3 regions of the Stenotrophomonas sp. TWI1151 genome follow, and region 3 is predicted to be linked to each of the others. Evidence: predicted binding sites of a transcription regulator. Region 3 holds the regulator's gene; each other region holds the start of a gene.
What was found. Region 3 encodes FliA, which starts transcription of late flagellar genes. Its sites were predicted from a motif close to TAAAGTTTNNCNNNCNNNGGCCGATAA; they were not measured.
Positions count from the first base shown of each region.

Region 1 (9,575 bases), on a different contig from region 3:
AAGCGGTACTCGCTCTCGCCTTCACGCTTGACCTTGTGGGCCTCGACGATCTGGCGGACCTGGGCCTGCAGTTCCTGGGCGTGGGCCTTGGCTTTGCGCTCGGCTTCCAGCGCGCGATCGCGCTCGGCCTTTTCCGCGCGCAGGCGCTCGGCCTCGCGCTGGCTTTCGCTGGGCGCGGCCGGGGCCTTGCCGTGACGGGCTTTCACCTGTTCACGGGCGGCCTGGGAGACCTGGGATTTCTTGACCAGCCCAGCCTTGAGCAGCTGCTCCTGCAGGGGATTTGCCTTCGCCATACGCCTAGCATCTGTTGTTGCGGGATTCCGGAGGCCATCATACTGGTCTGCCCGTCCCGCCCCAACCGCCCGATGACCGCCCTGAAGTACCTCGCCGGCTATCCCGACGCCCTGCAGCAGCAGGTGCGCGAGCTGATCGCGGGCGACCGGCTGGGGCCGTGGCTGGAGCAGCGCTATGCCGAACTGCATACGGTCCGCAACGACCGCCAGCTCTACGATTACACCCAGGGCCTGAAAGAGCGCTACCTGCGCCAGTCCGCGCCGCTGTCCAAGGTGATCTACGACAGCAGGCTGCAGGTGCTCAAGCACGCGCTGGGCACCCACACCACGGTCTCGCGGGTGCAGGGCAGCCGGCTCAAGGCCAGCCGCGAGATCCGCATCGCCACGGTGTTCCGCGAGGCACCGGCGCCGTTCCTGAAGATGATCGTGGTGCACGAACTGGCCCATCTGAAGGAATCGGACCACAACAAGGCCTTCTACCAGCTGTGTACCCACATGGAAGCGGACTATCACCAGCTGGAGTTCGATCTGCGCCTGTACCTGACCCACCTGGAACGCACGCCGGCCTGAGCCGCAGCGGCCCTCATCGCGCAGCGCCGGGCCCCAGCCAGTACACTCCCCGCCCGTTTCCCGTTTTATGTTGCCTGCCCCATGACCGACCCGATCCGACTCGACAAACGCCTGACCAGCCTGATCGGCTGCTCCCGTGGCGACGCCCAGCGCTACATCGAGGGCGGCTGGGTGACCGTCAACGGCCAGGTGGTCGAACAGCCGCAGACGATGGTCACCGACGAGGACATCGTGCTGCGCGAGAACGCCGAGGCGACCCGCACCGAGACCGTGAGCATGCTGCTGCACAAGCCGGCCGGCATGCGCTCGGACGAACTGTGCGCCCTGGTGACCCCGGAAAGCCGCAGTGAACTCGACGCCACCGGGGTGACCCTGCTGCAGCGGCATTTCCACGCCCTGCAGCTGGTGATGCCGCTGTCCGACGACGAAAGCGGCCTGGTGGTGGTCAGCCAGGACGGGCGCGTGATCTCGCACCTGAAGGATCGCGGCGCAACGCTGGAGCAGGAATACCTGGTGGAAGTCAGTGGCGAGCTGGCGCCCTACGGCATGAAGCGCCTCGCGCACGGCCTGAGCTTCCGCAGCTGGCCGTTGCCACCGTGCAAGGTGAGCTGGCAGAACGAAACCCGCCTGCGCTTTGCGATCAAGCCGGTGCATCCGGGCCAGCTGCGCGACATGTGCGCCCAGGTCGGGCTGGAGGTCATCAGCATCCGCCGCCTGCGCATCGGCCGCGTGGCGATGGGCAAGCTGGTCCCGGGCCAGTGGCGTTACCTGGCACCGGACGAGCGTTTCTAAACCGCGCCAGCACTCGCCCTGCACGCCCCGGCCGCTTACGATCGGGGCATGACCGAGAAAAAACCGTTCTGGCGCCGGCTGCTGCGCTGGCTGGGGATCGTTGTCGCCCTGCTGATCCTGCTGGTCCTCAGCGGCCTGCTGCTGGCCGACCACCTCACCCCGCAGGCCGTGGGCGAGCGTTCGACGGTGCTGCCCACCCAGGCCGACCAGACCCCGATCGATCGCGAGCTGGTCCGCCTGCAGGCCGAGCACCCCGGCCAGACCGGTGTGGCCTTCCTGTCCGACGGGCTGGACGCGTACGCCGCACGCGCGGTGATCACCCAGCACGCCGGGCGCAGCCTGGACCTGCAGTACTACATCTGGCACGACGACCTCATCGGCCATCTCATGGCCAACGAGCTGTACCGCGCGGCCGAGCGCGGCGTGCGGGTACGCATCCTGCTCGATGACATGAACGCGCAGGACAAGGACGCGCTGATGATGGCGCTCGATGCGCACCCCAACATCGAGATCCGCCTGTACAACCCGTTCCGCAACCGCAACGGACTCTGGCGGCTGGTCGAGATGGTGCAGCGCGTTTTCAGCGTCAACCACCGGATGCACAACAAGTCATGGATCGCCGACGGGCGCGTGGCGATCGTCGGTGGCCGCAACATCGGCGAGGAGTATTTCAGCGCACGCCCGGATGTGAACTTCCGCGACCTGGACCTGCTGGTCGCCGGCGAAGCGGTGCAGCAGGCCAACACGATCTTCGACGATTACTGGAACAGCGATACCGCTGTGCCGATCCGTGCGCTGGCGTTCTACACCGAACCGCAGCTGCGCCTGCTGATCGGCGAAAGCGAGCACGAAGCGCGCCTGGACAGTGCCAAGCCCTATCTCGAACGCGTGGCGCGCTCGCAGGCGGCGAAATCGTATTACCGCGATGCGCTGGATCTGCACTGGTCACACCACGTGGAGATCGCCTCGGACCCGCCGATGAAGCACCGCCGCGACGATCAGGCCGACTGGCTGGTGACGCGCCTGGTGCAGGAGCTGGAAAGCGCACAGCACAAAGCCTTGCTGATCTCGCCCTACTTCGTTCCTGGCGAGGACGGCACCGAGGGCTTGGGCGCGATGGTCGCGCGCGGGGCCCAGGTCGCGGTCATCACCAACTCCCTGGCCGCCAATGATGTGGCCGCCGTGCACAGCGGTTACATGCACTACCGGGCACCGTTGCTGCGCAGTGGCGTGCAGCTGTACGAGCTCAAATCGCGCGGCAACGTCGATGGCGGCGGTCTGTTCGGCAGCAGTGGCGCCAGCCTGCACACCAAGGCGTTCATGATCGACGACCAGCGCGGCTTCGTCGGCTCATTCAATCTGGACCCGCGCTCGGCGTATCTGAACACCGAGATGGGCGTGCTGTTCAACGATCCGGTGCTCGCCGCGCAGCTGCGCGAGGAGTACCTGCGCCTGGCCAGCCCACGCCAGAGCTACTGGGTGGCCCTGGGACCGGACGGCGACGTGCGGTGGCTGGAGCGCGATGCGCAGCCGCCGCACTGGCTGTATACCGAACCGGACACCGGGTTCTGGCTGCGGGCCAGCGCGCGCGCGATCAGCTGGCTGCCGCTGGAGTCGCAGCTCTAGCTCAGCCGGCCTGGGCCACGTCGCGCTCGGCCTCGTCGCCCTCCAGCGTTTCCACGGCGCGCCCGTGCACGCGCCGCCAGATCCACTGCAGTGCGTGCGGCGGTGTGTCGTCCAGTTGCTCCAGCAACGCCAGGGCCTGGACCTGACCGATCTGGCCATGGCGGCACAGCAGGCTGGCCGCCGCCGCCGCACGGGCAAAGCGCAGGCTGGCCGCCAGCCCACTGCCACTCTGGCGGATCAAGGCATCGTGCACGGCCTTGGGCAGCTCCCATGCCGCGGCGATGCGGCTGGCCACCGGCAGGGTCCAACTGTCGAGAAGATCCGCCGCCAGCGTGCGCGGCGGGGCGGCGAGCGCCTGTTGCGCGCAGGCATCGAGCAGATGGCGCATCACCAGCGCCGCGCCCAGGCCCTGGGTCAGGCCCAGCCACTGCGCGGCGAAGCCATCTTCATGGGTCACCGTGCGTGCGTGGTCGGCGGCAGCACGCGAGGCCAGCAGCGCATGCTCCCAGATCACCGCACTGAACTGGGGAAAGGCATCGCACTGCAGCTGCATCACCGGCTGCACCAGCACCGCGCTGATGATCTGGCGGATGCCATCGGTACCAACCAGGGTGACCGCACGCTGCAGGGTCTCCACCGGGCGCGCCTGCACCCGGTAGACCGGGCTGTTGGCGATGCGCAGCAGATTGCCGGTCAACACCGGGTCCTGGCCGATGATCCCGGCCATGGCGCGCGCCGAGGCGTCGCTGTCGTTGACGGTCTGGATCAGCTGCGGCAGCAGCTGCGGGCGGCGGGGCAGGTGTTTGGCCGACCAGTCCCGCGCCAGCAGCGAGGCGGTGACGGCATCACGCAGTTCAACGGTGCGCGGGGCCGCGGCGTCGGCGGCATCGCCACTGCGCGGCACCAGTGCCAGCGTATGCAGCCCGGCCTGCAGCACCCCCACCGGATCGGTACCCGGCGCTACCGGGGCAACCGGCAACGCCGCGGCTCGCCCGTGCGTGGCAGTGCCACGGGCCATCGACGGCGCCACCACGGCACGCCGGTGACGGAGCACAGCGGCCATGCCAAGCAGCGCCAGCACGGCGGCGCCGACAACCACAGCGCCGATCATGCCCATGGCCCTGGACGCGCCGGGTCCCGCACTTGCCTTGTTGCGACTGCGCCCACGTGATCCTTCCTGCGATGACCGGCCATCCACACCGTTGCCACGGCATCGGCCTGCGCTTCAGCAACTTTAATGGCCGTGGGGCGCAAGACCCCTGACAACACCGTCCGTCGGAATGCACTAGAATGGCGCCGCGCGACCCGTCCGAGACCCGACGACGTCGCTTTTTTTGTTTTACAACCCACCTTTTGCTGGCGCGTTCGCCGCTGTTCGCCACCGTTCGCACCATCGGAGCCACCATGTTATTTGAAACCCTCGAAACCACCGGTCACGAACAAGTGGTGTTCTGCCACAGCCGCGACGCCGGTCTGAGGGCGATCATCGCCATCCACAACACCACCCTCGGCCCGGCCTTGGGCGGTGTGCGCATGCGTCCCTACGCCAGTACCGACGAGGCCCTGGCCGATGCGCTGCGCCTGAGCCGCACCATGACCTACAAGAACGCCCTGGCCGGCCTCAACGTGGGTGGCGGCAAGGCGGTGATCATCGGCGACCCAAAGCGCGACAAGACCGAAGTGCTGTTCCGCGCCTTCGGCCGCTATGTCGATTCGCTGGGTGGCCGCTACATCACCGCCGAGGACGTCGGCACCGATGTCAACGATATGGAGAACATCTACCTGGAGAGCGAGTACGTCACCGGCGTCCACCAGGTGCATGGCGGCTCCGGTGACCCGGCACCGTTCACCGCATACGGCGCGCTGCAGGCGCTGATGGCGTCGATGCAGCACAAGCTGGGCCATGAGGAAGTGGGCAAGGCCAGCATCGCGGTGCAGGGCCTGGGCCATATCGGCATGGAGCTGGTGAAGCTGCTGCGCGATCGTGGCGCCAAGCTGTACGTCAGCGACCTGGACAGCACGCGCGTGGATCGCGCTGTCACCGAATACGGTGCAGAGGCGGTCAAGCCGGAAGACATCTACGACGTCAACGCCGACATCTTCGCGCCCTGCGCGCTGGAAGGCGCGATCAATCCAGACACGCTGCCGCGCCTGAAGTGCAAGATCGTCTGTGGTACCGCCAACAACCAGCTCTCCAGCCTGGAGGTCGGCGATGAACTGCACGCGCGCGGCATCCTCTACGCACCGGATTACGCGGTCAACGCCGGTGGCGTCATGAACGTCTCGCTGGAGATCGACGGCTACAACCGTGAGCGCGCGATGCGCCTGATCCGCAGCATCTACCACAACCTCGGCCGCATCTTCGCGCTGTCGCAGAGCGAGGGCATCGCCCCGCAGCGCGCCGCCGACCAGATCGCCGAATCGCGCATCCTGTCGATCGGCAAACTGAAGATGCCGCTGGGCCGCAGCACGCCGCGCCGGGGCAGCCTGCGCGGCAACTGAGCCGTTGCGCTGACAAACGAAGAGGGCGCGATCATCGATCGCGCCCTCTTTTTTCGTGCGTCGCGGCCAGGCCCGCGTCTAGAACCCAGCCGAATACCGCAGCTGCGCCTGGCGCAGATCGCCGCGTGGCCCAAAGCGCTGGTCGTACCCGAATGCCAGGCGGCTGTTGCGGCTCAACCATGACTCCAGCGAAAGCCCGAACAACCCGCCCGAGCGGGCCGGCTGCACCCCGGCCACCGGCGCCCAGGCCTCGACACCGACGAAGCTGGCATCCAGCGAAAGGCCGTCGCTGGACAGATGCTGCTGCCATTCGGCATAGCCGCGCAGCGACCAGCCGCCCCAGCGCCGCTCGGCGCGCAGGCCGGCCAACGCCTGGCTGCGCGTACTCACGGCATCGCGCGCGCGCAGACCGAAACCCATGCCGCCTGTTTCACTGAAACCATCGCTGTCCACCCGGGCGTACTCGGCGCCCAGGTAAGGCGTCAGCGAGGCGGTGGCACTGCCGAAACGGTAGCCCGACTCCACGCTGGCCGCGCTGAAGCTGCCGCCATAGCGCGCATTGACGCCGTACTGCCCCGCACCGAGCAGCAACTGGCGATCGATCTCACGGGTGAACTGGCCCGCGCCGATCTGGCCCATCGCATAGGCGCGGCCGGTGCCCCAGCCGGCATACACCTGCGCCTGCGACTGACGGTCGCGGCCGCGGTCACTGCCCCACTCGCGGCTGCCGTAGCTGCGCGTTTCACCGAACGCGACACCGAGCATGCCGTGGCTGCCCAACGCCATGTCCTGGCCCATCATCCAGCCGCGGGTCGCCACGCCGTTGCCGGCGAAACTGCCTTGGCCCGCCTCGCCCAGCGTGCTCTGCCAGGCACCGCGCAGGCGTGGCACGGCCTGCACCTCACCGAGCCGTGCCGACAGCGCACGTCGGTTCATGTCGATGCTGTCGAAGGTCGCTGCCGTGGCCAGGGCATGCGCCTTGCCGGAGAGGCTGTCCAGGCTGGCCTGCAAGGCGCTGGCGCCATCCACCTGCTGCAGCTTCCCGGCCCCGTCGGCAAACCCGTCCAGTGCCGCACCGTTGCGATCCAGCACTTCAAACGCGGATTCGACCCGCGCTGCCGAGGCCAGCGCCGTGCCGCCCAGGCCGGCCTGGAGGCTGGCGCTGGTGACGCTGATGCGGTCGATGACCATGGTGACGTCGTTGTTGGCGTGCAGCAGGCTGGCCTGGAGCAGGCTGCCGGGTGCCAGTCCGTTGGTGACGCTGGCGAACGTGCCGGCCACCCCACCATCGGCGTGCAGCAGTGGCTGCGTGCGTCCGTCACGGGGCACGTAACCGGCGATGATGCTGTCCACACGGACCGTGCCGGCCAGCGTGGCGGTGCCGTTCACCATGAGCGGGTTGGCCCCCAGTGCGACGACCAGTTGCGCGCCGGCACGCTGGATGTAGTTGCCTTCGATGACCGCATCGATGTTGTCGCTGCGCAGCATCACGCTGGCGCCGTTGTCCACGTTGCCACTCACCCGCGTGGTGCCGTTCATGAACTGCAGCGCCGCGCCGTTGGGGTCACCGGCCTGCGGCACGATGAGCACGTTGGAACGCAGCGACGCACCGCCGCGCAGCGCGAGGGTGCCGCGCTCGATGAACGTGTCACCGGTGTAGGTATTGGCGCCGGCCAGGGTCAACGCACCCGTACCCTGCTTGGTCAGTCCGCCGCTGCCGCTGATGTCGTTGCTCCATACCGAATTCAGCCCCGGCGTGCTGACATTGACCGTCGTATCGCCCCAGTCCAGCCTGGCCGGACCGTTGATCGCCTTGGCGATGTTGAGCAGGCCATAGCCGAACGTTCTGTCCACGCCGGCCGCACCGAGATCGGTGGCCGTGCCGAGCAGCGTCTGGCGCACCAGATCATTGGTGAAATACGGGTACTTCTGCCACACCAGGGCGGCCGCGCCGGAGACCAGCGGCGCCGCGTAGGACGTGCCCGAACCGTAAAAGTACGTTGGCGTGCCCCCTTTGCTGGCGGGATCGACGTAGGCCACCGTGCCCGGGGCGGCCAGGCAATAGCGTGCCGCCACGCCACAGGCGTTGGCATACGAAGCCAGCTTGCTCGGGTCGGCGGTGTCCACTGCGGTCACGCTCAGCCAGCCGCGTTCCAGATCCGCAGCGGGCAGGCTGCCGCCCGGGCCGACCTGGCTGGGCAGCGCCGCCATGCTGGACGGATTGGGCTTGCTCTCGTTGCCGGTGGCGAACACCACCAGGCCGCCATTGCTGAGGATGAAGGGGCGGTATTCCTGGGCGATCGGCGCGGTGGCGGAGGGGTTGGTCCAGTACAGGCCGCCCCACGAGTTGTTCATGATCTTGACGCCGGCGGCGATCAGATCCTGATGCACACCGTCCAGACCGACCGCACCGGTGATCTCGTTGCCACTGCCCGAACCGTCGTCGACGGGGCGCTTGTCAGCAATGATGCGCGCCGAGACGATCTGCGCTTCGCTGGCCACACCACCCGGCCAGCTGCCGACCCTGGCGCCGGCCGCCAGCTGGGCCACCACGGTGCCGTGACCGACCACGTCATCCACATTGACATTGTTCACGCGGGGATCGACATAGGTGTAATTGGCCAGCACCCGCCCGTTCAATGCCGGGTGCTCGCGGTTCACGCCCGAATCGACCACGCCGATGCGCACGCCGGACCCGGTCCAGCCGGCAGACTGCGCCGGGCCCGCCTGGACGATGCTCAGGTGCGCATCGATGGACGGCTGCGGCGGCGGGGCCGTGGTCGGCGGCGGCGAAGGCGGTGTGGTGGGCGGCGGCGACGGGGGCGTGGTCGGGGGAGGCGACGGCTCCAGGTCCCCGCGGACATTGCTGCCCCCGCCTCCGCACGCACTCAGTGCCAGCGCCAATGCCGCGGCCAAGGCCGACCTGCCGATCACAACCTGCTTCATCCCTGCTCCCCTTGTGAATGGACCTTCCCCACCTGCCTGCCCCCGGGCAGACACCGGCAGTCAATGCCGACCCTCTATACTGGACCGACCCCCACGCAGTCTGCCGGGAAATGCGTCGGCTTCCAACGCCCGCGTTCCCATTCCGCTCTTCGCTCACGCACCAAAGAGATTGCACATGTCCAACATCGTCATCGCCGCCGCCAAGCGCACCGCCATCGGCTCCTTCCTGGGCCAGTTCAACGGCGTGCCGTCCCCGACCCTGGGGTCCACCGTCATCGCCGCGGCCCTGGAGCAGTCCGGAGTACCGGCTGCGGACGTTTCCGAAGTGATCATGGGCTGCGTGCTGCCGGCCAACCTCGGCCAGGCGCCGGCCCGCCAGGCCGCGATCGCCGCCGGGATTCCGGTCTCCACCGGCGCCACCACCCTCAACAAGGTGTGCGGCTCGGGCATGAAGGCCATCATGCTGGGGCATGACCTGATCAAGGCCGGCTCGGCCAGCATCGTGGTCGCCGGCGGCATGGAGTCGATGTCCAACGCCCCGCACATGATCCCCAACTCGCGCACCGGCAACCGCTTCGGCAACTTCCAGATGATCGACCACATGGCCCACGACGGCCTGGTCAATGCGTATGACGGCAAAGCCATGGGCGAGTTCGCCGAGTGCACCGTGGAGAAGTACCAGGTCAGCCGCGAGGACCAGGATGCCTTCGCCATCGAATCGGTGCGCCGTGCGCAGGCCGCCCAGGCCAATGGCGCTTTCGATGGTGAAATCGTTCCGGTGAAGGTCAGCACGCGCAAGGGTGAGGTCGAATACGCACAGGACGAGCAGCCGAGCCGCTCGGACAT
Region 1 covers NZ_JBDJLA010000006.1:100,497-110,071, forward strand. Annotated here, with positions in the region: gene ABE422_RS09545 (DUF2058 domain-containing protein) at 1-293, opposite strand, end outside; gene ABE422_RS09550 (M48 family metallopeptidase) at 366-863, shown strand; gene ABE422_RS09555 (rRNA pseudouridine synthase) at 945-1,655, shown strand; gene ABE422_RS09560 (phospholipase D family protein) at 1,704-3,281, shown strand; gene ABE422_RS09565 (HDOD domain-containing protein) at 3,283-4,398, opposite strand; gene ABE422_RS09570 (Glu/Leu/Phe/Val dehydrogenase dimerization domain-containing protein) at 4,686-5,783, shown strand; gene ABE422_RS09575 (S8 family serine peptidase) at 5,862-8,729, opposite strand; gene ABE422_RS09580 (thiolase family protein) at 8,905-9,575, shown strand, end outside.
Region 1: a site for FliA is predicted at 4,492-4,518, ahead of ABE422_RS09565 (HDOD domain-containing protein). Genes of this name have one in related genera too.

Region 2 (9,575 bases), 520 kb from region 3:
TCCGCCCAGATCCGCGCCGATTACACCAAGCTGGTCCGTGAGTACGGGGCCATGCTGTCCCTGGACGAGTTCGCCCAGCTGTATGCCCACGACGCCGGCAAGCAACGCCCGAAAACGCCCAAGGCGATGGACGATGGCTTCGCCGGCGCGCGCACCGCGCAGGGCCAGGAGATCGTGGCGCGAATACAGCAATGGCATGCCGAGGAGATGCAGGCGCTGGATGAGGAGGTGCGCCTGCAGAGCGCCCGGCGGAAGGCGGCCGAAGAACACCTGGCCGCACGTCCCACGCAGAAGGCGCGCAATGAACTGCGCGTGGCGGGCAACCGGATTGAACGTGCGCAGACGCGCCTGGCCGATCTGCAGCGCGCCGGCCTGGTGCCGCGCGACAGCCGCATTTTCCCCGGCGTCTATGCGCCGGTGATCGTGTCCGAGCAGGGCCAGCGCGTGATCAAGCCGATGCGCTACCAATGCCGGCTGCCGGACAAGCCCGCGCGCAACGACGTGTTGTATCCCGGCACCTACAACGCGCGCCGCGACAGCCTGGAGGTGTACTGGAAATCCGCGTTCGGCCACCAGCATGGCGTGGTGGTGGTGCAGTCGTTCTACGAGCACGTGCCGCGGCATGCCCTGGAGCAGCGGATGCTGTCGCCGGGCGAGAAAGCCGAGAACGTGGTGCTGGAATTCAGCCCGCAGCCACCGCGCGATCTGTTGATCGCCTGCCTGTGGTCGGCGTGGGAAGGGCCGGAGGGCCGGCTGTTGTCGTTTGCCGCGATCACCGACGAGCCACCGTCCGATGTGGCACGCACCGGGCACGACCGCTGCATCGTACCCATCCGGCGCGAACATCTGGATGCCTGGTTGAACCCGGACCCGCACGACCTCGCTGCGCTGTACCGGATCCTGGACGATCGCGAACCGGTCACACTGGCGCACGCCGAAGCGGCGTGAGAGCTGCTCAGCCGACGACCGAATCGCCTATCCGTGCCCGCCCCAGCGCGGCATTCAACTCGGCCGTCAGGTAGGGCTTGGTCAGGATGATGCCTGCCCGGAAGGCTTCGGGGAGGTGCTCGGTCGCCATGCCGGTGGCCAGTACGAAGGGAATCTGGCGCGCGGCCAACGCCGCAGCAACCGCTTCACTGGTTTCATTGTTGGCCAGGCGGTAATCCAGCAGCACCACCTGTGGCTGGGTCTCGCCGAGCAGACGCAGCGCCTCGGATACCGAGGCCGCCAGCCCCACCACCACCGCGCCGGACTGCACCAACTGCATCTGCAGCAGGGCGGCACTCATTTCGTCGTTCTCGACCACCAGCACCCGAAGATCCTGCAGCGCGCTCATGACGACTCCCTGTATGGTTCAGCGCGATGAGTATAGCGTCCTGCGTAGGTGAAACCCTGACAGGAACTTAAGCATTCAGGTCTGCACAAACGTCGACATCTTGTATACACTACGCGGCCAGCCAGCCGAAGTGGCGGAATCGGTAGACGCAGCGGACTCAAAATCCGCCGCCCTTAAAAGCGTGTGGGTTCGAGTCCCACCTTCGGCACCATGGAAAACCAGAACGCCCCGGATCGACGGATCCGGGGCGTTTTTCGTTACCGCTCAGACCAGCCGAAGCGTCGGATGTGCGGCATTGGCCGCCGGTGGCGCAGCCGGTCGCGACGTTCCCGTCGCCCCCGCCACCCGGAATGCCGCCACCGTCTGCAGCAACTGGGTGGACTGCTCTTCCATGCTGCGGGCCGCCGCAGAGGCCTCTTCGACCAGCGCGGCATTCTGCTGGGTGCTCTCGTCGATGTGCTCGACCACCTGGTTGATCTGCTCGATGCCCTCGCTCTGCTGCTGGGCCGCCGCGCTGATGTCGGCCATGAGATCGCTCACGCGTTTCACGCTGACCACGATCTCGTCCATGGTGCGCCCCGCGCTTTCGACCTGACGCGTACCCGCCCCGACCTTCTCCACCGAGTCGCCGATCAGCTGCTTGATCTCCTTGGCGGCTTCGGCCGAACGCTGCGACAGCGAGCGGATTTCCGAGGCGACCACCGCAAAGCCGCGCCCATGCTCGCCGGCACGGGCCGCTTCCACTGCGGCATTGAGGGCCAGGATATTCGTCTGGAACGCGATGCTGTCGATCACGCCGATGATATCGACGATGCGCCGCGAGGAGTCGTTGATCAGCGACATGGTGGAGACCACCTCATGCACCACATGGCCACCCTGCGCCGCCACCTCGACCGCACCACCGGCCAACTCATTGGCCTGGCGGGCGTTGTCCGCGGTGCGCCGCACGGTCGCGGTCAGCCCCTTCATCGAGACGGCGGTCTCCTCCAGCGAAGCGGCCTGCTGCTCGGTGCGCACGGACAGGTCGCTGTTGCCTTCGGCGATCTCGCTGGCACCCACGGCAATGGTGTCCGCTGCCAGCTTGATCTGGGTGATGATGCCGGCCATCGCTTCGACCAGCGCATTGATGCCCTCGCACAACTCGGCGATCGGGCCGGTCTTGTCCTGGGTGGCGATATGGCCGGTCAGATCACCCCCCTGCGCCGCCGCCACCACTTCACGCGTCTGCGCGACGGCCTGCTGCAGCGCCAGCGAGTCACGCACCTGGGCCGTGATGTCGGTAGCGTACTTGACCACTTTGAACGGCCGTCCGTTCATATCGTAGATCGGGTTGTACGAGGCCTGGATCCAGACCTCGCGACCGCCCTTTCCCAGGCGCTTGTACTGGCCGGCGTCGTATTCGCCACGGCCGAGTTTGGCCCAGAACGCCCGGTACTCGCCGCTCTGGCGATGCTCGGGCTCGGCGAACATCGAATGGTGCTGCCCGCGCACCTCCTCCAGTGCATAGCCCATGGCAGCGAGGAAGTTCTCGTTGGCGGCCAGGATGCGGCCCTCGAGATCGAACTCGATCACCGCCTGTGATTTGTTGATCGCGGCGAGCTGGCCGGCAAAATCGGCCGCCTGGAATTTCTGCGCGGTGATGTCGGTCGCGAACTTGACCACTTTGTACGGCCGTCCGTGGCTGTCGAAGACCGGGTTGTAGGACGCCTGGATCCAGATCTCGCGTCCACCCTTGCCGATCCGCCGGTACTGGCCGGCGTCGAACTCACCGCGGCCCAGGTTGGCCCAGAAGTCGCGGTACTCCGCGCTCTTCGCATACTCGGCATCGACGAACATGGCGTGGTGCCTGCCTTGGATCTCCTCCAGCGTGTAGCCCAGCGTCTGCAGGAAATTGTCGTTGGCGTGCACGATGGTGCCATCGAGGTGGAACTCGATGACGACCTGGACTCTATGCAGCGCCTTGATCTGATCTTCGAGCTCGGCCTGCCGTTGCAGCGCGGCCGATGCCGCGGCGCCATGGGCCGCGCGACGGGAAACGAACCGTGCCGTGAGCGTTCGCCACAACGACCCGGCGTCGGCGTCGCTGGCACGACCTGGCACATGCGTGTGCAAGCCTGAAGTAATCATCGTTAGACCTCGGTGTCCGGTTAGCGAATAGGTCAGCGCCGGGCGGTGGCCCGGTGGCGGTATTCCGTTGGCTGGGACTCACGAAGATCGTCAGTGGGGATGACGCAACTTCGATGGGCTTCAAACACCGGGCGGGCCGGCGAACATGAACCATGCAAAAAAGGTGTACGGCCAGATATCCACGTGAGCAGACGGGCAGCAACTGCGAGTCATATAACGGCGGACATTCTGAAAGCTTTAGGGCCATCAACGGCCGCGGCCGGGGCCTGGCCCGGCCGGCCGTCACTCGCCGCTTTCGCTCGAATCCAGGGCGTCAAGAGGGTCCACGGCACCCAGAGCGTCGGCCTCCACCTGCACGTTGTCGCGCCCCATCGCTTTGGCCCGGTAGCACTGCGCGTCGGCGGCGGCCACGGCGTCATCCACGCTCATGCCCCCGAACAATGGCGCGATGCCGATGCTGGCGCCCACGCTCAACCGCCGCTGGTCCCAGGGGATCGACAACCCCCGCATCGCCTCGAGCAGATCGCTGGCGATACGGCGGGCGCGCTTGAGCGAACAGCCGGCCAGGATCACCGCGAACTCGTCGCCGCCCAGCCGCGCCACGATGTCCGAATCACGCACGCCATGCCGCAGCACGCTGGCCACCGCCCACAGCACGGCATCGCCAGCCAGATGGCCGTGGGTATCGTTGACCGGCTTGAAGTGGTCCAGGTCGATATACATCAACGAGGCCGACTGCCCGGTCCGCGCGACCCGGGTGATGGCCTGCTGCAGATGCGCCTCGAAGCCGCGCCGGTTGCTCAGTTCTGTCAGCGGATCGATCTCGGCCAGATGCCGCGCCTCGCGCTGGCGCGCACGCTGCTGGGTGACGTCACGGATCACCCAGACCGCGCCGCTGGTCAGGCCATCCTCATCGCGCAGCCAGGCACGGGTCAGGTCGACCGGCAGCAGATGCGCACCCACTGACAGCAACAGGTCCGAATGCAGGTCGACTGCATTGCTGTCCGGGTCGAGCAGCACGGCCACATCCAAGGGGGAGCGCGGCGCGTATTCGGTCGTGAGCTCCATCACCTCCTGCAGCTGGCTGCCGGCCAGGACCCCGGCGCCCTCCCCGGCCAGCGCGCGGGTGGCCGCGGCGTTGGCGTACTGGATCCCCCCCTGCAGGTCCAGGGTCAGCACCATGTCCGCCACCGCATCCAACGTGACGCGGGTGCGCTGCTCGGATTCACGCAACTGCTGACCACTGAGCCGTTGGGCGGTCACGTCCTGGATCTGCGAGACGAAGTGCAGCGGCTCGCCATTTTCCGTGCGGACCAGTGAGACCGACAGCCGCCCCCAGACCAGGTTGCCCGCCTTGCCCAGGTACCGCTTCTCCATGTGGTAATGCGCGCGGCGGCCGGCCAGCAGGTCACCGAGCAGGGCCAGGTCGGTGTGCAGGTCATCGGGATGCGTGAGCGTCTGGAAATCGATCTGCAGCAGTTCGGCACGGGTGTAGCCGAGGATGCCGCACAGCGAATCGTTGACGTCCAGCCAGCGCCCTTCCAGCGACACCAGGGCCATGCCAAGCGCGGCCGACGAGAACGCCCCGGCGAATTTTTCCGAGGCCAGGAACGCCTGTTCGCGGACCTGCAGCAGCGGGGTCAGGTCGACCGCCATGCCCACGTAGCCGATTCGGTTGCCGCCGGCGCAGTCCAGCGGACTGATCGACAGGCGCACCTGCCTGCGCTCGCCGTCCTTGCGCAGGAACGTCCACTGATGCGACCAGGTGCCCTGTGCCGCCCGCGCGCTCAACGCCTCGAAGACGGTCGGCAGGCGTCCGTCCGCCTCCATATGGGGCTGCAGGTAGGCGCGCATCTCTTCCGGATCGTGGAACAGCCCCGGGTTGACCCGGCCGATCACTTCATCGGGGCGGTAACCCAGCAGCTTCTGCGCACCGGTATTGAACAGGTTGACCACCCCATCGACATCGGTGGCGATCACCGCCACCTCGTCAGAGGCATCCACCACCGCCTGCAGGCGCTGGCGCATGTTGGCCGCCTCCTGCCGGGCCTGCTGCAGTTCGGTAACGTCGGCATGCGCACCGGCCATCCACAGCGGCCGGCCCTGCCCATCGCGCTCATACACGCGACCGCGGTCCTGCACCCAGATCCAGTGGCCCTGTTTGTGGCGCATCCGGCACAGGCTGTCGTAATGCGGCGAGCGACCTTCCAGATGCGCTTCGAGCAACGTATTGGACTGGGCCAGATCGTCGGGATGCACCAGCTTGAAGAACGTCTCCGGCGTGATGGGTGCCAGTTCCTCACGCGTATAGCCGACGATCTCCGCCCAGCGCTCGTTGACCCGCATCTGGTTGCCCGGGATGTCCCAGTCCCAGGTGCCCGCCGCAGTACCTTCGATGATCATTTCCAGCCGGTGGCGCTGCTCGGCCATGTCGCGCAGCGCGGCGGCCGCATCCCGGGGGACGTCCGGTTGCCGGCTCATGTGTGCGCTCCGGTCCGACACGCCACGCACAGCCCTGCGCCAGCGCGGTAATCGGCGCTGGAGCCCGCCCGGTTGCCCGGTCCTGCCTGGTCGTCTGTCATCTGGGCTCCCCGCCGTCCACCCACCCTACGGGCATTCAACGCGAAGTGTGCGTAAACCCGGGCCAAACCAGAAGTGCCCCTGCCCCTGGAGACCCCGGAAAACGCCAAAAGCCGCCCGAAGGCGGCCCCTGGCAGGCACCCACCGCGGGATCAGCCGCCGCGCTTGGCCCGGGCGAAGGCGTCGGCCAGCGCATTGTTGGCCGGCGGTGCGGCGCCGCCCGGACGCGGGCCGGACGGGGTGCCACGACCGCCACCGCGCGGACCATTGCCCGCCCCGCCGTCACGGCGGCCGCCACCGGCCGGGCGCACATCGCGCTCACCCGGGGCCTTGGCCGGGGCCGGGGTGTCGTCCAGGCGCCGGGTCAGGGCGATGCGCTTGCGCGCCACGTCCACCTCCAGCACCTTCACCTTGACGATGTCACCGGCCTTGACCACATCACGCGGGTCTTTGACGTAGGTGTCCGACAGCGCCGAGATGTGGATCAGGCCGTCCTGGTGCACACCGATGTCCACGAAGGCACCGAACGCGGCCACGTTGCTGACCACGCCCTCCAGGATCATGCCCGGCTGCAGGTGCTTGAGCTCTTCCACGCCCTCGGCGAAACGCGCCGCCTTGAACTCCGGGCGCGGGTCGCGGCCGGGCTTTTCCAGTTCCTTCAGGATGTCGCGCACGGTCGGCACGCCGAAGGTGGCGTCGGTGAACTGTTCGGCCTTGAGCCCACGAAGGAAACTGCCATCGCCGATCAACGCCTTGATCGGGCGTGCCGTGGCGGCCACGATGCGCTCCACCACCGGGTAGGCTTCCGGGTGCACCGAGGACGCGTCCAGCGGCTGGTCGCCATCGGCGATGCGCAGGAAGCCGGCGCACTGTTCAAAGGTCTTGTCGCCCAGGCGCGGCACCTTGAGCAGGTCCTTGCGGCGCTTGAACGGACCGTTGTCGTCGCGGTGGCGCACGATGTTTTCGGCCACCGTGGCCGACAACCCGGACACGCGCGAGAGCAGCGCCGCCGAGGCGGTGTTGACGTGCACGCCGACCGCGTTGACGCAGTCCTCCACGCGCGCATCCAGCGCACGCGCCAGGCGGTACTGGTCCACGTCGTGCTGGTACTGGCCCACGCCGATCGCCTTGGGTTCGATCTTGACCAGCTCGGCCAGCGGATCCTGCAGGCGACGCGCAATGGAGACCGCGCCGCGGATCGACACGTCCAGGTCCGGGAATTCCTTGGCGGCAAATTCGGACGCCGAATACACCGACGCACCAGCCTCGCTGACCACGATCTTCTGCAGGCTGGTCTCGCCCAACGCCTTGATCACCTCGCCGGCCAGCTTGTCGGTTTCGCGGCTGGCCGTGCCGTTGCCAATCGCGATCAGCTCCACGTTGTGCTTCATGCACAGCTGCTTGATCGTCTGCAGTGACTGGTCCCACTGCCGGCGCGGTTCGTGCGGGTAAATGGTGTCGGTGGCCACCAGCTTGCCGGTGGCATCGACCACGGCGATCTTGCAGCCGGTGCGGATGCCCGGGTCCAGCCCGAGCACGCTCTTGGGGCCGGCCGGGGCGGCCAGCAGCAGGTCCTTGAGGTTGTCGCCGAACACCGCGATCGCCTCGGCTTCGGCCTTCTCGCGGGCCTGGTTGAACAGGTCCAGCAGCAGGTGCATGTGCAGCTTGGCGCGCCAGGTCAGGCGGCAGGCGTCGAGCAGCCAGCGGTCGCCGGGGCGGCCGGCGTCGCGGATGCCCGCGTTGTGCGCGACACGGCCTTCGGCGTACAGATTGCCGGCCTCGGCATCGTTGCCCGGATCCAGTTCCAGGAACAGGATTTCCTCGCGGCGTGCGCGGAACAGTGCCAGCAAGCGGTGGGACGGAATCTTCGCCAGCGACTCGGCGTGTTCGAAGTAATCGCGGTACTTGGCGCCCTGCTCTTCCTTGCCCTCGGCGACACGTGCGCGGATCACGCCGTTTTCGCCCAGCCAGGTGCGCAGCTCGCCGACCAGCGCGGCGTCTTCGCCCCAACGCTCCATCAGGATCGCGCGGGCACCTTCCAGCGCGGCCTTGGTGTCGGCCACGCCTTTGTCTGCATCGACGAAGGTGGCACCGAACACCTGCGGGTCCAGGTTTGGATCGGCCAGCAGGCCATCGGCCAGCGGCTCCAGTCCGGCTTCGCGCGCGATCTGCGCGCGGGTGCGGCGCTTGGGCTTGTACGGCAGGTACAGGTCTTCCAAGCGCGACTTGGTGTCCGCGCCGAGGATCTCGTTGCGCAACTCGTCGCTGAGCTTGCCCTGTTCGTCGATGCTGGACAGCACCGCGGCGCGGCGGTCTTCCAGCTCGCGCAGGTAGGTCAGGCGCGTTTCGAGGATACGCAGCTGGGTGTCGTCCAGCCCGCCGGTGACTTCCTTGCGGTAGCGGGCGATGAACGGAACGCTGGCGCCTTCGTCCAACAGGGCGATGGCGGCGAGCGCCTGGGCGGTCTGGGCACCGATCTCATCGGCGATGGTCTGGGCGATCTGCTGTGCGAGCTTGATGTCAGGCATTGCTTCCGGCCGGAGCCGCTTTGCGGAAAGAACCCATTCTGGCGATGCGCGGCGGCGGGGGAAAGCCGTTGACAGGCCGGGCCGAACCTGTCGCCCCGTGGCGATGACCACACGAGGGGTCATGCATTCACGCCGGCATCCTGCGTGGGGCTGGGATGCCGGCGCGGGCGCCCGCGACAACCGGGCACCTCCGCGGGATCGCTGGCTTACCGGTAATGCACGGCCGCGCGTTGGTGGACGATGTCGTCCTGCATCGACTCCAACGCCATCACCCGCACCTTGCCTACACCCTGCAGTTCCATGAACCGCTCGGTGTAGATCTCCGGACCCAGCTCGGTATCGGCCTGGGACTTGCTGAAACCATGGGGCACCAGGCCCTTGTCGCCATCCTTGCTACCACCGACATAAAGAACGATTGCCATGTGATGTGTTCCTCCAGAAAAACGGTTGCTCATACAGCGCTGCAAGCTTACCCCGGTAAACCTGACTGGTTCGTCATGCAGGCTAATAACGTTTTTTTGCATGCAGATGACGTCGCGTTGTCGACGTTTTTCTTACATGGATTTAACGCGGAGATAACCTCACTGCGCATCACGACGTGATGGCCACCAGCCCCGCCCCTGCAGTGCATACACATCGGCCGCGCGCTCGAACGGGTTGCGTGCACTGACCCCACCGCACAGCAGGTACACCGGCAGGTAGAGCGGCCCCAGCACCAGATACTGGTAGACGTGCGCACGCTCGTGGTCGTGCAGCCCGATCACCGGCTCGGTGGCGTAACCGGCCTGGTGCGCATACGTGCGGCACGGCACGTCCAGCACCGGTCCCGTGTGCAGGATGACGTTGCCCAGCGTGATCGCTCCGCCCGGCCCCCACGGAAATTCGCGGAACACGATCGCGCAGTCGCGCCCGTTCCATGACGGACGCGCACCGGCCAGCATCCCGGCGGTGCCGGCGGCCAGGCCGATCAGGGTGTTGGGTGAGGTCCACAGTGCGCCAAGCCC
Region 2 covers NZ_JBDJLA010000001.1:772,060-781,634, forward strand. Annotated here, with positions in the region: gene ABE422_RS03370 (SOS response-associated peptidase family protein) at 1-948, shown strand, start outside; gene ABE422_RS03375 (response regulator) at 956-1,336, opposite strand; tRNA gene ABE422_RS03380 (tRNA-Leu) at 1,461-1,547, shown strand; gene ABE422_RS03385 (methyl-accepting chemotaxis protein) at 1,601-3,463, opposite strand; gene ABE422_RS03390 (PAS domain S-box protein) at 3,746-5,944, opposite strand; gene ABE422_RS03395 (Tex family protein) at 6,196-8,571, opposite strand; gene ABE422_RS03400 (hypothetical protein) at 8,778-8,993, opposite strand; gene ABE422_RS03405 (hypothetical protein) at 9,153-9,575, opposite strand, start outside.
Region 2: a site for FliA is predicted at 3,677-3,703, ahead of ABE422_RS03385 (methyl-accepting chemotaxis protein). Genes of this name have one in related genera too.

Region 3 (9,575 bases):
CTCGCGGCTTTCTTCGAAGAAGGTGGCGTGGAAACGTTGCAGATCCATGCTCATGGTGCGGGGTGTCCAGTTGCGAGGGGAGGGAAGGGTGAAGCGGGATCAGCCCAGGACTTTCTGGACGGTGGCGACCAGCTGTTCCGGGTTGAACGGCTTGACCAGCCAGCCGGTCGCGCCGGCGGCCTTGCCTTCGGACTTCTTGTCCGCGGCCGATTCGGTGGTCAGCATCAGCATCGGGGTGAACTTGTAGTCCGGCAGCTGGCGCAGCTCACGGATCAGCGCGATGCCATCCATGTTGGGCATGTTGACGTCGGTGACCACCGCGTTGAAGCGTTGGCCCTTGGCACGACCGAGGGCGACCGCGCCGTCTTCGGCTTCCTCGACGGAAAAGCCGGCCGAGGTGAGGGCGAAAGAGACCATCTGGCGCATCGACGCCGAATCGTCCACCACCAAGATACGTGCGCTCATGCAGCGTTCTCCACAGATTTCAGGTTGTCATGGGGTGCATCCAGGCCGAGGGCCTGGGTGACGCCGAGCAGGCGCGCGGCATCACGGAAGGTTGCGGTGCAACCGTGGAATCCGGTGGGATGCCCGGCCTTGCGGCGGGCCTCGACGAATGCGCACAGCACCTGCACCGAGGCGGTATGGATACGGCCGACCTGGCTGGCATCCAGCATCAGATCGCCGGCCTGATCCACCAGGGGGGCCAAACGTGTTTTCAGCTCGGTGCTGGTCTCGATACCGAGATCATCACCCAGGGCCACAGTGCTCATCATTGCTCCGGACAAACGGTTCCGAGGTCTATAACGGCAATAACCCGGGAAGCTTTAGCCGTTGCGGCGGTCAGTTCAGCAGCTGGGTTGCATCCAGCAGGATCATCGGCTGGGCGCCGCCGCGGGCCACGCCGCGGAAGAGGTCGTTGGAGATCTGGCAGATGCGGGCGGTATCGGGGGGTTCGATCTGCGAATCGGTGAGGTTGGCGACATCCTCCACGGCCGAAACGCGCAGCCCCATCGTCTCGCCGTTCTCTTCCAGCACCACGATGCGGGTATTGGCGTCGTTGCCGGCCGCGCTGCTGCCCAGGTGGATCCCCAGGTCCATCACCGGCACCACCTGGCCGCGCAGGTTCATGATGCCCAGCATTGCCGGCGAGGTGCCGCGCAGCGGCAGCAACGGCACCGGCAGGACCACTTCCTGGACCTTGAGCAGCTCCAGTGCGTAGGCCTGGGCGCCGCAGCGCAGGCGCAGCCAGCGCGAGGTGCGCTCGCTGGCGCGGCGGCTCTCGCGCGGGCTGGAGGCCGGGTCGCGTGCCTGGCGTTGTAGTTCCTCCCAGCTGCCAGGGCGACTCTGCGCCAGTGAGGGGGTACCGGCGCGGACGCTGGTGGCGGCCGGCATCGGCGGCATCGGCGTCATGGAAGGCATCGGCCGGGCGATCGGTGCGCGGGCGGTTGGCAGCGCGGCGACCGGTGCCGGGGCGGGCGCCACCGCCGGCGAGGGTGCCGTCGCAGGCGCGTCGGTGCCTGCATCCACGGAATCGGTTTCGTAGACGACCTCGGCTGGCAGGTCGTCCCAGCTTGGGCGGGATTCGTCCACGGGCGCGGGCATCGCGCCGCTGAGGAGGGGGTCGTTGCGCAGCTCATCGAGCAGGTCGTCGAAGCCTGGCGCAGGCGCCGCGAGGGCAGCCTGCACAGGCGCGGCGTCCAGCGCCTGCACCTCCGTGGGGAGCGTCATCGCGCCGCTCAGCAGCGGATCGTTGCGCAGTTCATCCAGCAGGTCGTCGAAGCCTGGCGCGACGGCACTCGCTTCAGCCGCCGCGGCTAGTTCGGCGACGCCCGCGTTGCCGGTGGCAGACTCGGCTTGGACTGCTTCGACTGCGTCGACTGCGGCGAGCGCGTCAACCTCGACCCCCGCGACGGACACCGGCGCCTCTGCCGGCGCCGGCATCGCGTCGCCGAGCAGCTGCTCCAGGTAGTCGTCGAGGACCCCCGCGGTGTTCATGCCGCGCGCTCCATCTGCTGCGCGTCGTCGGCCAGGATCCATTCCAGGGCGCGGCGATAGGCGGCCAGGCCACGCCCGGGATAATCCTCCGATTGCGGCGGCACGGTAAGGCTGGCGGCGTTGCAGATACGGGTGTCGACCGGGATCGCGTCTTCCCAGACGCGGTGGCCGTGCTTGTCCTGCATCAGCTTGACGGTTTCGTTGCCGGCGCGCGTGCGGCGGTCGAACAGGGTCGGCAGGATCGACATCGGCAGCAGGCGGCGGCGCGAGCGCTCGACCATTTCGCCGGTGCGGACCATGCCATCCAGGCCGTGCAGGGCCAGCGGCTCGGCCTGGGTCGGGATGATCAGGCGGTCGGCCGCAGCCAGTGCGTTGATCATCAACAGGCCCAGGGTGGGGGCGCAATCGAGCAGGATGTAATCGTGCTGGCCCTGATGGCGGCCCAATGCATTCTGCAGGGCCAGGCCGAGGCCAGGCTGGTTCGCGCTGCGGCGCTCCAGCGTGGCCAGCGCGGCCTGCGCGCAGACGTAGTCCAGGCCCGGGATGTCGCTGCGGTGGGCGAGGGTGGAGAGCTCGGCCGGTGGTGCGGCGAACAGTTCCAGCACGCCCTGCGGCGGCGGATCCAGCGGCACGCCGAAGGCGCGGGTCAGCGACGAATGCGGATCCAGATCGATCAACAGTACGCGGTGGCCCTGCGTGGCCAGACCGCGGCCGAGCGCAAGCGTCGTGGTGGTCTTGCCCACGCCGCCCTTCTGATTGGCAACAGCCCAGATACGCATGCGGTTCACTCCTTCATTGCGGGCGGAACGGCGGCGCCAACGCGGCTGCCGGCCGGCACCGGTGGCAACTGCACCGGTGCGATGGGGGTAACAGGGGTGCCGGCGGCGGTTGCCTGGGTGGCATCGGCCGCCTCGGCATCGGCGCTGAGCCGGTCGGTGATCGGATCGATGCTCTGCGCGGTGTCGGCCAGGATGATCACCATCACCCGCCGGTTGCGGTTGCGGCCTTCGGCGCTGGCATTGTCTTCGCGGGGGCGGAACTGGCCGTAGCCGACCATCGCCAGCCGTGCCGGCTGCAGGCCCTGATCAGCGAACAGATGCACCACGCTGGCCGCACGCCCGGCCGACAGCTCCCAGTTGGAGGGGAACAGCGAGGTGGCGATCGGGATGTTGTCGGTGTGGCCTTCCACGCGCACGCCATTGGGCGCATCGCGCAGCACTTCGGCCAGTTTGGAGAGGGTGTCGCGCGCGTGCACATCCAGCGTGGCCGAGCCGGTCGGGAACAGGATGTCGCTGTTGATCTCCACTTCGATCCACAGCTCGGTGCGGCGCACGGTGATCATGCCGCGTTCGATCAGCGGCGCCAGCGTGGCGGTGAGCTTGTCGGCGATGCCGTTGAGCTGGCGCTCGGCTCGCTGCAGCTGTGCCTGGTTGCGGATCGAGACCGGCATGCGCATCTGCGAGGCCATCGCCGGCAGCAGGGTCGGGTCGTTGCTGGGGGCGGGGGCGGAGGGGCCGATCTTGGTCCCGGCCCTGATCACCGAGGGGCTGTCCCAGCCGCCGCCCTGGACCTGCTGGTTGCCGACCTGCACCGGGTTGATGGTGCGCGGCGCGCCACCAAAGGCGGTGGTCAGCGCGTCAGCCATGATCCGGTACTTGCCCTCGTTGAGCGAGGAGATGGCGTACATCACCACGAAGAAGGCGAGCAGCAGCGTCATGAGGTCGGCGTAAGGGATCGCCCAGGCCTCATGGTTGGCATGTTCTTCGTGGTGCTTGCGGCGGGCCATGTCAGTGCAGGAACCCGGACAGGTTGGTTTCGATGTTGCGCGGGTTCTCACCCTGGGCGATCGAGATCAGGCCCTCGATGATCATCTCGCGGTCGCGGCTGTTGTGGTGGATCACGCTCTTGAGCTTGGCCGAGACCGGCAGGAACAGCAGGTTGGCCGAGGCGATGCCGTAGATGGTGGCGGTGAAGGCCGCCGCGATGCCGTGGCCGAGCTTGCTCGGATCGGCAAGATTCTTCATCACCGCGATCAGGCCGAGCACCGCGCCGATGATGCCCAGCGTCGGCGCATAGATGCCCATGCCCTCGAACACCTTGGAGGCGGCCAGGTCCTGGCTCTCCTGGCTGCTCAGCTCGATCTCCATCATGTGCCGGATGGTTTCCGGCTCCACGCCGTCCACCAGCAGCTGCAGCCCCTTGCGCAGGAACGGATCGTCCTGGGCGTCGACCTGCGCTTCCAGACCGAGCAGGCCCTGGCGGCGGGCGATGTTGCTCCACTCCACGATCTGCTGGATCAGGTGGCGGCGGTCGCTGCTCGGCGGCAGGATCACCCACTTCACGATCTTGAAGGCGTGCTTGAACACGGCCGGCGAGGTGTGCAGCAGGATCGAGGCGATGGTGCCGACGATGACGATCACGAAGGCGGCCGGCGACCAAAGCGACGCCAGACCAGCCCCCTTGAGGATGCTGCCGCCGACCAGTGAGGCCAACGCGAGGAAAAGTCCAATGAGGCTGAGTCTGTCCATGGGTCCGTTATCGGCTTGTGTGAATGGGACTTGAGATGCCGAAGGAATCCGGTGGGGCGGCGGTCACAGTTTTTGGGGGTAAAGCAGCCGACCAACGGTCGGCTCTACCGGCGTCAGCGGAGGCCGTCTACGTCGAGGATCAGCGACATGCGGCCGTCGCCGATCAGGGTGGCACCGGCGTAGCCGCGCAGGCCGCGCAGGGCCTTGGGCAGCGGCTTGATCACCACTTCCTCGCGGCCGCGGACCTGGTCGACCACGAGGCCGAAGCGGGCTTCACCGGCCTGCAGCACCACGATGGTCAGCAGCGAGGACGGCATCGGCTCCACATCCAGCCAGTGACGCAGATCCACCAGGGCCAGCGTGTGCGATTTGCGGTCCAGCACGGCGCGGCCGTCGAACCAGCCCAGGGACGTGTTGGGGGCGTGCAGCACCTCCATCACGCGGGCCAGGGGCAGGGCGTAGACGTCTTCGCCGGCCTGCACCAGCAGGGTTGGCAGGATCGCCAGGGTCAGCGGCACGCGGATCATGAAGCGGCTGCCGCGGCCCAGCTCGGACTGGATCTGGATCTGGCCGCTGAGCTCGCGGATGCGGGACTGGACCACGTCCATGCCCACGCCGCGGCCGGAGATGTCGGTGACCTGCTGCTTGGTCGAGAAGCCGGGCAGGAACACCAGGTGCAGGCATTCCTCGCTGCTCAGGCGGGCGGCGGCCTCCGGATCGATCAAGCCCTTCTCGCGTGCTTTCTGACGCAGGCGTTCCGGGTCGATACCCGCGCCGTCGTCCTGCACTTCGATGCTGACGTAGTCGCCTTCCTGCTGGGCCGACAGGCGCACGTGGCCACTGCGTGGCTTGCCCTGGGCCTCGCGCAGGTCCGGCATTTCCACGCCGTGGTCGATCGCGTTGCGGACCAGATGGACCAGCGGATCGGCCAGCGCTTCGACCAGGTTGCGGTCCAGCTCGGTTTCCGCGCCGATCAGCTCAAGCTCGACCTCCTTCTTCAGCGACCGCGCGACATCGCGTGCCACCTTGGGGAAGCGCGAGAACACCTTGCCGACCGGCTGCATGCGGGTGCGCATGACCGCCGACTGCAGGCGCGCGGTGGCGATGTCCAGCGTGGAGACCGCGCGGTCCAGTTCTTCATCGTGCAGGCGCGCACGCAGGGTCTTGAGCCGGTTGCGGGAGAGCACCAGCTCGCCGATCAGGTTGACGATCGCATCCAGGCGCTTGGTATCCACGCGCACGGTGTGTTCGGCTTCGGCGAGCGGCTTGGCCGGGGCCGGCTTGGCGCTCGGGGCGGCCGGCGCAGCCACGGCGCGCGGTGCAGCCACCGGCGCGGCGGCAATGGCCTTGGCACCAGGAACGGCGCCACCGTGCAGCTGGTCCAGCAGGGCTTCGAACTCGTCCTCGCCGATCAGGCCGTCATCTTTCTTCGGGGCCGCGATGGCGGTCGGTGCGGCGCCGCCGTGCAACTGGTCGAGCAGCGCCTCGAACTCATCATCGGTGATCATCTCGCCGCCGCTGCTGGCCGTGGCGGTGGCCGCAGGCGCCGGCGAGGCCGGCCCATTCACGTCGAACTGGGCGATCAGCTCCGGCGGGGCATAGCCCGGCTCGGTCCCGGCCGAGACCGAGTCCAGCATCGACTGCAGGTAATCCAGCGATTGCTGGGCTGCATCGAAGTGGTGAGCCTGCAGCGTGGCCTGGCCGGAGCGGGCCATGCCGAGGGTTTCCTCGGCCGCGTGGCACAGCTCGACCATCGCCTGGATGCCGAGGAAGCCGGCACCGCCCTTGAGCGTGTGGAAGCCACGGAACACGGCGTTGAGCTGGTCGGCATCCTGGGGCGCCTGCTCCAGCGACACCAGCTGTTCGCCGAGGCGATCCAGGATTTCCTGGGCCTCGAGGATGAAGTCGGCAGCGATATCGTCTGGCACAGCACTCATGAGCGTTACAGTCCCAGGTCCGAGAGCAGGTCGTCGGCGTCGTTCTGTGACACCGCGTGGCGATCCAGGCCATTCACGGCCGGGCCGGCCAGGCCGTTGGTGTCGCGCTTCTTGTCGTCTTCCTGCGGGGGCAGGCCGAGCGCACCGAAGCCCTCATGCACGCGACGCACGATCCCGACCACGCGGCGGATGATCTGCCCGGTAAGGTCCTGGTAGCTCTGGGTCAGCGCGATTTCGGTGAGGTTGTGGCGGATCCGGTCCAGCTGCTGGCCCTGGTCGGGCGTCAGACCATTGGCGCGCAGCTGTTCGGTGAGCGAGCGACATTCCTCGGCCAGGTCCAGGGTGCGGTGGGTGGCCTGTTCGGTCATCGCCACCACGTGGTCCAGGCGCGCGCAGGCATCATCCAGCTCGCCGGCTTCGCTGGGCAGGCTGGGCAGTTCGCCCAGGGCCTGGCCAAGCTCGCGGGCCAGGCGGTTCAGGCCGGCCATCATCGGCTGCGTGCGCAGCGCGGCGAGGGCGTCGATTTCCCGGCGCCAACCGGCTTCGTCACCGCTTTCCAGCGCGGCCAGGGCGTCCTGCAGGCGCTGCACCAGCGCGGATTTGTCGCTCAGGGTGTCCATCAGGCGCTCGCCGCCAGGCGTTCGAAGATCTTGCCGAGCTTTTCTTCCAGGGTCTGGGCGGTGAACGGCTTGATGATGTAGCCGTTCACGCCGGCCTGGGCCGCTTCGATGATCTGCTCGCGCTTGGCTTCGGCGGTCACCATCAGCACCGGCAGCGTCTTGAGTTTGGCGTCGGCACGCACCGCCTTGAGCAGGTCGATGCCGGTCATCACCGGCATGTTCCAGTCGGTGACCACGAAATCGAACGGCTGGCTCTGCAACATCGCCAGCGCCGCATGCCCGTCCTCGGCTTCGGCCGTGTTGGTGAAGCCCAGATCGCCCAGCAGGTTCTTGACGATACGACGCATGGTCGAGAAGTCGTCGACGATCAGGATACGCATGTTCTTGTTCAAAGCACTTTCCTCGATTTCAATGGTTCTCGAGGCCGGCGTCTGCCGCCTCGAAGATCTTCAGCCGGCCCCGCAGGCGCAGCACGGCCTGGCCATGGATCTGGCACACGCGCGATTCGCTGACACCCAACACGGCGCCGATCTCTTTCAGGTTCAGTTCCTGCTCGTAGTACAGCGACAGCACCAGCTGTTCGCGCTCGGGCAACAGGCCGATCGCGTTGCCCAGCTCACGCCCGAACTCACCGCGTTCCAGCACCTGCTGCGGGGTCGGGCCGCCCTGGGCGACGGTGTCCAGTTCTCCCTGGTCCTCGATCCGCGATTCCAGGCTCAGCACCTGGCCCCGCGATGCGTCTTCCATCAGGCGCAGGTAATCGGGTAGCGGCATGTCCATCGCGGCGGCCACTTCGGTGGCGCTGGCGGCACGGCCGGTGCTCTGCTCCAGGCGACGGATGGTCGCGGCGGCATCGCGGGCGCGGCGGTGCACCGAGCGCGGCACCCAGTCGCCACGGCGGATCTCGTCGATCATCGAACCGCGGATGCGGATCGAGGCGTAGGTTTCAAACGAGGCGCCCTGGTCGGCGTCGTAGCTGCGCGAGGCCTCGATCAGGCCCATCATGCCGGCCTGGATCAGGTCGTCGACCTCCACGCTGGCTGGCAGACGTGCCGCCAGATGGTGGGCGATGCGGCGGACCAGATCCGAGTGCTGGGCAATGCACTCGTTGGCCGCGGTGCGCTGGACCTCTTTGTATTGTGCTGCGCCCTTCATACCGTCACCCCGCGTTGCTTGAGGATGCGTTCCAGGAAGAACTCGACGCCGCCACGCGGCTCGGTCGGGGCCTGCCAGCGGGCGGTGCGGCGCGCGATCTCGGTCAGCGCCAGGGCGGCCGGGCTGGACGGGTAGGCCTTCACCACCGGCTGCTGGCGCTGTACCGACAGGCGCAGCCAGTCATCCTGCGGCACGCAGCCCAGGTAGTTCAGCGAGACATCGGCGAGGAACTTCTCGCAGACGCGGCTCAGCTTTTCGTACAGCACGCGGCCTTCGTTCGGGTCGCGGACCATGTTGGCCACCACCTGGATGCGGTCCACGCCGCGCTCGCGCGAGAGCACCTTGATCAGCGCGTAGGCGTCGGTGATCGACGCCGGCTCATCGCAGACCACCACCACGGTGTCCTGTGCGGCCTGGCAGAAGGTCAGCACGCCATCGGTGATGCCGGCGGCGGTATCCACGATCATGATGTCCAGCTCGCGCTCGAGCTCGGAGAAGACGTTGACCAGGCCGACGTGCTCGGCCGGCTGCAGCTCGGCCATGTGGCGACGGCCGGAGGCGGCCGGGACCACCAGCACGCCGCCGGGGCCTTCGATGATCACTTCTTCCAGCGTGCAGCGCCCGGCGACGAGGTCGGCCAGGGTCACCTTCGGCTGCAGGCCGAGGATCACATCGATGTTGGCCAGGCCGAGGTCGGCGTCCAGCAGCAGCGTGCGCTTGCCCATGTCCGCCAGCGCCACGGCCAGATTGGCCGAAACGTTCGTTTTGCCCACGCCGCCCTTGCCGCCGGTGACGGCGATGGTGCGGACCGGGCCCAGCGGCTGGCTTCGGGTAGCCGACAACGGGAAGGTCTTGGTCAGCTTGGCATACTCACGCGACGGCATGGTTCAACTCCGGGTTGCAGGGCATATCGGCCGCGCGGCGCAAATCTTCAAGGCGAAGTACAAGATTGGCCGCACTGGCACGGTGCAGGTCTTCAGGAACGTCCTGGCCATCGGTGACCCAGGTGATCGGCAGGCGGTGATCCACGGCCACTGACAGGGCGGTACCGAAGCGGCCGGTTTCGTCCAGCTTGCTCAACACCACGCCCTGCGGGTTGGCGGCGCTGAAGCGGCGCACCACCTCGTCCATGTCGCCGAAGCTGGTGTTGGCCGGCAGCACCAGCAGGGTGCGGATCTGCTCGGCGGCGCGCAGCCACTGCAGCTGGGCGGCCAGGGCGCGGTCGCGCGGGCCCAGGCCAGCGGTGTCGATCAGGACCAGCTTGTAGTCCTTCAGCCGCTCCAGCAGCTGGTTCAGATCACTGCCGCTGCTGGCCTCGTGGACGGCGATGCCGAGCTGGC
Region 3 covers NZ_JBDJLA010000001.1:247,831-257,405, forward strand. Annotated here, with positions in the region: gene ABE422_RS01055 (chemotaxis protein CheA) at 1-54, opposite strand, end outside; gene ABE422_RS01060 (response regulator) at 100-465, opposite strand; gene ABE422_RS01065 (STAS domain-containing protein) at 462-770, opposite strand; gene ABE422_RS01070 (chemotaxis protein CheW) at 841-1,995, opposite strand; gene ABE422_RS01075 (ParA family protein) at 1,992-2,774, opposite strand; partial or broken gene motD (flagellar motor protein MotD) at 2,936-3,781, opposite strand; gene ABE422_RS01085 (flagellar motor protein) at 3,783-4,523, opposite strand; gene ABE422_RS01090 (chemotaxis protein CheA) at 4,637-6,460, opposite strand; gene ABE422_RS01095 (protein phosphatase CheZ) at 6,466-7,080, opposite strand; gene cheY (chemotaxis response regulator CheY) at 7,080-7,472, opposite strand; gene ABE422_RS01105 (RNA polymerase sigma factor FliA) at 7,489-8,235, opposite strand; gene ABE422_RS01110 (MinD/ParA family protein) at 8,232-9,119, opposite strand; gene flhF (flagellar biosynthesis protein FlhF) at 9,106-9,575, opposite strand, start outside.